Regions from separate parts of the Herbaspirillum sp. NPDC101396 genome, predicted to be linked through region 3. Evidence: predicted binding sites of a transcription regulator. Region 3 holds the regulator's gene; each other region holds the start of a gene.
The links. The regulator sigma-54, encoded in region 3, starts transcription at its own class of promoters, with help from an activator protein. The targets are predictions, from matches to a motif close to TGGCANGNAANCTGCTTT.
Positions count from the first base shown of each region.

Region 1 (2,202 bases), on a different contig from region 3:
GAGCAGGCCGAGCGTGGCAAAGCCTTGCGCATCGGCTTGCTGGAGGCCGGCTACAACATCATCGCCTCGCTGCCGGCCGACCTGTACCTGCCCGAGCGCATCGCCCAGCTTCAGCCCGACATGATCATCATCGACGCCGAGTCCGATGCGCGCGACGTGCTCGAGCACATCGTCATCGCCACGCGCGACGAGCGCCGCCCCATCGTCATGTTCACCGAAGACGACAACACCAGCACCATGGAAGCCGCCATGGAAGCCGGCGTTACTGCCTACATCGTGGCCGGATTGCAAGCTGAACGCATCAAGCCGGTGCTCGACGTGGCGCTGGCGCGCTTCCGCCAGGAGCAGAAGCTGCTGACCGAATTGTCCGACACCAAGCACAAGCTGGCCGAACGCAAAGTGATCGAGCGCGCAAAGGGCCTGCTGATGTCCCGCCACAAGCTGTCGGAGGACGAAGCCTATCAAAAGCTGCGCAGCATGGCCATGAACAAGAACCTCAAGCTCTCGGAAATCGCCCAGCGCCTGCTGGACGTCGAAGACTTGCTCGGCTGACACTTTTCCCGCATGCGGCGGCGTGCATGCACCGCCAAATTGGTGCGCAGCACAAAGGCGGTGCGCCTCCACGCTTGCAAACTCCCCTCGCTTTCCTTTCAAACCTGTTACGCCGGATTGTCGCTTTGCCCATGAGCGGCGCGGCTTTTAAGTGTTTTATAAGCTGCTTGGCACGCTCTTTGCTGAATCGTCTGCATTAGCGCAAGGTTTGCGCAATGAACGATCCGGCCAATGGCGGTCGGATCCATCCAAGACAAAGGCGTCTTTCGACATGACTCAGTGCATGCCGAAGGGACGCCTTTTTTTTTGCCGCCGAACAAATGGGGAATGCGATGGAATTCAAAGAGCAAGCGAGCAAGGCCGTGGAAGCTGTGAACGAAGTGGATTTCAAGCGTCGTCAATTGATTCAGACTGCAGGACTTGCAACGGGAGCGAGCATGTTGGGACTAGCCACGGGAGGAGCCTGGGCGGCCGGCTCCGATAAACCGGAGAAGGAAGAAGTGAAGATCGGTTTCATTCCGCTGACCGATTGCGCTTCCGTCGTGATGGCCTCGGTGCTCGGTCTCGACAAGAAATACGGCATCAAGATCGTGCTCAGCAAGGAAGCCTCCTGGGCCGGCGTGCGCGACAAGCTGACCAACGGCGAGCTGGACGCGGCGCACGTGCTCTACGGCCTCATCTATGGCGTGCAGATGGGCATCGGCGGGCAAAAGAAAGACATGGCCGTGCTCATGAACCTGAACAACAATGGCCAGGCCATCACGCTGTCGAAGAAGATCGCCGACAAAGGGGGCGTCGACGGTCCGTCGCTGGCCAAGCTGATGCAAACCGACAAGCGCGAATACACCTTTGCGCAGACTTTCCCGACCGGCACCCACGCGATGTGGCTGTACTACTGGCTGGCCGCCAACGGCATCAATCCGATGAAGGACGCCAAGGTCATTACCGTACCGCCGCCGCAGATGGTGGCCAACATGCGAGTCGGCAACATGGATGGTTTCTGCGTTGGCGAGCCCTGGGGCCACCGCGCGATCGTCGACGGCGTCGGCATCACCGCCACCACCACGCAGGACATCTGGAAAGACCATCCGGAAAAAGTCCTCGGCACCACGCTCGACTTCGCCAAGAAATATCCGAACACCTGTCGCGCCATGATGGCGGCGATCCTCGAGGCCGGAAAATGGATCGACGCCTCGCTGGCCAACAAGAACAAGATGGCCGAAGTGATCGCCGACAAGTCCTACGTCAACACCAGCAAGGACGTCATCGATCAACGCATCATGGGGCGCTACCAGAACGGTCTCGGCAAGACCTGGGACGACCCGAACTACATGAAGTTCTACAACGACGGCGCGGTCAACTTCCCGTACCTGTCGGACGGCATGTGGTTCATGACGCAGCATCGCCGCTGGGGCCTGCTCAAGGACGATCCGGATTACCTGGCCGTGGCCAAGTCGGTCAACCAGATTGATTTGTACAAGGACGCCGCGACCATGACCAAGACCAGCATTCCGAAGGACGTGATGCGTACATCGAAGCTGATGGACGGCACCGTATGGGACGGCAAGAATCCGAAAGCCTACGCCGCTTCGTTCAAGGTCAAGGCCTGAGCGTTTGCGTCGTCAGGCCGATGCAGGCCGACGGATCGCA
Region 1 covers NZ_JBIWNT010000003.1:12,952-15,153, forward strand. Annotated here, with positions in the region: gene ACIROY_RS09815 (ANTAR domain-containing response regulator) at 1-552, shown strand, start outside; gene ACIROY_RS09820 (CmpA/NrtA family ABC transporter substrate-binding protein) at 990-2,162, shown strand.
Region 1: the regulator sigma-54 is predicted to act here: its motif matches at 721-738, upstream of ACIROY_RS09820 (CmpA/NrtA family ABC transporter substrate-binding protein).

Region 2 (2,202 bases), on a different contig from region 3:
CGCTGTGGTGCGATGTCGACGTGACAGACGCGGCGCCGATGCATATCGACGACATGCGCAGCGTGGATCTGACCGCGTTGTTCCGCACAACCTCCCTCGAGGACTTCGCTGCGTTGCGGGCGGCCATGGATGAGGCTGACATTACTTCAGTCGGAAGGCTGGCGCACCGGATGAAAGGTGCTGCCTTGACGATGGCGGCAGGCGAGATTGTCAGGACACTGGAGCGTATCGAAGCAATTGCCGTGCATCGCGCGCAGCCGCCGTCTGATCTGAGCGCTGAAGTCAGTGTGCTCGAACGGCAATTGCAATCCATCTGATTCAAGTTTGCAAAAAGCCAAACGGCCCGCTGATGCGGGCCGTTTGGCTTTTGCGATGAAGGAACGCCAGAGCGGCGTCGCCCGATTCAAGTCAACTCAAGCCCCGACCCACGGCAGGCCGGCCTTGCACCATCCCTCAATGGTCTTGCGATGCCCAGCGCTGTCCTTGTTGCCCTCGAAGCCTTCCAGGATGTCATAACAGCGCACATAGCCGCTTTCGGTCGCCAGTTTGGCGGCATGGCGGGAACGCACGCCCGAGCGGCACAGGAACAGCAGGGTAGTCTCTTTGCCGGCGGCAGCGCCCAGTTGTTCCAGGAACTGCGGATTGGGCACGCTTTCCGGGTAGAGATTCCATTGCACCGCGAGATGCTGTTCGGCGGGAATGACGACCTGGCCGACCCAGTCGCGTTCCGCCTTGGTGCGGACGTCGACCAGTTTCACGGCCGGGTCGCCCTGCAGCAGGGCAAACGCCTCTTGCGGCGTTACCGCACCGGCATACGGAAATTGGCCGGACTGAGCGCGTTGGGCGGCGGTGGAAAGAATTTCGTTGGAAGTCGTCATCAGAGTCCTTTGAGAATTGCTGAAAAGATACCTAAATTATTATTTCAACGCCAGCAGCGCGGAGTATTTGCACCAAAATTAAGCATTTCACATAAATCGCATTTTATTGGTGCATAAATATTCATTTGCACCATAATTGCTCATTATTGGAATTGGCATGCACTGCTCGGAAACGCCCACCCGTCAATAACTCCCTAAAATATGTCATAAGCATGAACGCAAGGCAGTTGATGGCATGGAATCTGCTATCATTCCCGCCTGAGTTCTGGCGCACTATCTGTTGTATTTGCTGCACACATCAAGTCGCACGTAGTCGGCTCATCACCCAAATTGTACAAATTTATACTACTTCCTCGTTTTAGGAGATTCGCATGGCAAGGACGGCCGCAGAGGTTTTGAAGTTGGTGAAAGACAATGAAGTCAAGTTTGTTGATTTCCGTTTTGCCGATACCCGGGGTAAAGAGCAACACGTAACTGTGCCTGTTTCCCACTTCGACATCGACAAGTTCGAGTCGGGTCACGCATTCGACGGTTCCTCGATCGCCGGTTGGAAGGGCATTGAAGCTTCGGACATGTTGCTGATCCCTGATCCAAACACCGCCAACATCGACCCGTTCATGGAAGAAACCACATTGTTCATGCAATGTGACGTGATCGAGCCATCCGATGGCAAGGGTTACGACCGTGATCCACGCTCCATCGCCAAGCGCGCTGAAGCTTACCTGAAGTCCTCGGGCCTGGGCGACACCGCCTATTTCGGTCCTGAGCCAGAATTCTTCATCTTCGACGGCGTACGTTGGGGTGCGGACATGTCCGGTTCCTTCGTCAAGATCGAATCCGAAGAAGCATCGTGGAGCTCCGGCGCCAAGCTCGAAGGCGGCAACACCGGCCATCGTCCGGTCGTCAAGGGCGGCTACTTCCCAGTGCCACCAGTCGACAGCTTCCAGGACATGCGTTCGGAAATGTCCCTGATCCTCGAATCCCTGGGTATCCCTGTTGAAGTGCACCACCACGAAGTGGCCGGCGCAGGTCAAAACGAACTGGGCACCAAGTTCTCGACACTGGTTGAGCGCGCTGACTGGACACAGACACTGAAGTATGTGATCTGGAACGTTGCCCACACCTACGGCAAGACAGCGACCTTCATGCCTAAGCCACTGGTCGGCGACAATGGCTCCGGTATGCACGTTCACCAATCGGTCTGGAAAGACGGCAAGAACCTGTTCGCAGGCGACGGCTATGCTGGCCTGTCCGAATTCGCGCTGTTCTACATCGGCGGCATCATCAAACACGCCAAGGCGCTGAACGCGATCACCAACCCAGG
Region 2 covers NZ_JBIWNT010000003.1:515,508-517,709, forward strand. Annotated here, with positions in the region: gene ACIROY_RS12045 (response regulator) at 1-317, shown strand, start outside; gene ACIROY_RS12050 (rhodanese-like domain-containing protein) at 414-878, opposite strand; gene glnA (type I glutamate--ammonia ligase) at 1,250-2,202, shown strand, end outside.
Region 2: the regulator sigma-54 is predicted to act here: its motif matches at 1,110-1,127, upstream of glnA (type I glutamate--ammonia ligase).

Region 3 (2,202 bases):
CGGCGTGCTCATCACCGACCACAACGTGCGCGAGACGCTGGGCATTTGCGATCGCGCCTACATCATCAACCAGGGCACCGTGCTGGCCAGCGGCAGCCCTGACGACATCATCGCCGATGAGTCCGTCCGCCGCGTGTATCTGGGCGAACACTTCCGCATGTAATCCGCAGGCAATACGCTGCCAACTGAAAACTGAATGAAACAATCCCTCCAGCTTCGCACCTCTCAGCATCTGGCATTGACGCCGCAGTTGCAGCAGTCGATCCGTTTGCTGCAGCTGTCGACGCTGGAACTGCACCAGGAACTGGAACAGATCCTGTCGGACAATCCGCTGCTGGAACGCCTCGACGATGCGCTCGACAATTCCGTGCGGCTGCTTGCCGACGGCGCCCTCAGCAGCCCGTCTTCGGCGCAGGCGGAGCCGGTCGAAAACAGCGCCGCCAGCGCTGCACCCGCGGAAGGCGAAGCCGGCGATCCGCAGGACAGTGCAAGCGGCGACGAGCATGCGAGCGGCGATGCCGACTGGAGCTTCGACGACGTCGCCCGCACCGGCAAGACACCCGACGACGAAGACTCGCGTCCGCAACTCGAAGCCCACGACGTCACGCTGCGCGAACACCTGCAGGAGCAGACCCGCCTGACCGTGCGCAGCTTGCGCGACCGTGCGCTGATCGAACTGATCGTCGACGCGATTGACGACCACGGCTATCTCGAAGAATCGCTGGAAGAAATCCATGCGCGCCTGCCCGAAGAACTGGAAATCGAACTTGACGAACTGACCATTGCACTGAAGCTGCTGCAGAGCTTCGAGCCGGCCGGCGTCGGCGCGCGCAGCGCCTCCGAATGCCTGGCGCTGCAGGTCCGGCGCTTGCCGAAAGTTGCCTTTGTCACACGCCGGCTGGCGCTGACCATCGTTGAAGATTACCTGGCGCTGTTCGCCCAGCGTGATTTCAATAAAATCAAGAAAGCGCTCGGTTGCGACGATGAAGACCTGCGCGAGGCGCAAGCCGTGATTCGCCAGTGCCATCCGCATCCCGGCGCCATGTTTGCATCGGGCCGATCCGACTACGTGGTGCCCGACGTGATTGTCAAAGCGTCCAAGGACGGCTGGCAGGTTTTGCTCAACCACGACGTGATGCCGCGGCTGCGCGTCAACGCCATGTACGCCAACGCACTCAAGCAAGCCAAGGGCGACGGCTCGCTCGGTTCGCAGCTGCAGGAAGCCAAGTGGCTGATCAAAAATATGCGTCAGCGCTTCGACACAATTTTGCGTGTCGCCCAGGCAATTGTTGAGAGGCAACGCAACTTTTTTTCACATGGCGCCGTTGCCATGAGACCCCTTGTGTTGCGCGAAATAGCTGATACACTGGGTCTACACGAGAGCACTATTTCTCGTGTAACGACTCAGAAGTACATGCTGACCCCGCATGGCATGTTTGAGTTGAAATACTTCTTCGGCAGCCACGTCGCAACAGAAACCGGAGGTGAAGCTTCCTCCACTGCGATACGGGCTCTCATCAAACAACTGATAGGAGCAGAAGACCCTAAGAACCCACTCTCTGATAGCAAGATTGCAGATATGTTGGCGGAACAGGGCATGGTGGTGGCGCGACGGACCGTCGCGAAATACCGCGAAGTGCTCAAAATTCCGCCGGTGAATCTCCGCAAATCTCTGTAAGTTTTTCTGTAGCAAAGCATCGTTGCTGTGTTCTGTTGAGTTCGGGTGTTTTGTTCTGGTGCTGCCTGCAAGCAACCGGACAATGCGTAAGAACCTCCAGCAATCTCACGATAGGAGTGCTGTATGAATCTGACCATTAGTGGCCATCATCTCGATTTGACCCCCGCCATCCGCGAGTACGTGCAAAACAAGCTGACGCGCATCAAGCGCCACTTTGACCATGTGATCGACATCAGTGTCATTCTCAGCGTAGACAAGCTGACCGAAAAAGAAAAACGCCAGAAGGCAGAAATAAACGTTCATATCAAGGGGAAAGACCTGCATGCCGAGAGCATTGCACACGACCTGTACGCCGCCATTGACATGCTGATCGACAAACTGGATCGCCAGGTGATCAAGCACAAGGACCGCGTGCAAAACCATCACTCGATGGCAAAACGCCTGCCGGAAGAACCGTTGCCCGCAGCTGCCTCGTGATAGCCAACTAGCCGGCGGACTGGACCGGCACCAAAAAAAGGGCGCGC
Region 3 covers NZ_JBIWNT010000005.1:86,283-88,484, forward strand. Annotated here, with positions in the region: gene lptB (LPS export ABC transporter ATP-binding protein) at 1-163, shown strand, start outside; gene ACIROY_RS17790 (RNA polymerase factor sigma-54) at 197-1,678, shown strand; gene hpf (ribosome hibernation-promoting factor, HPF/YfiA family) at 1,802-2,155, shown strand.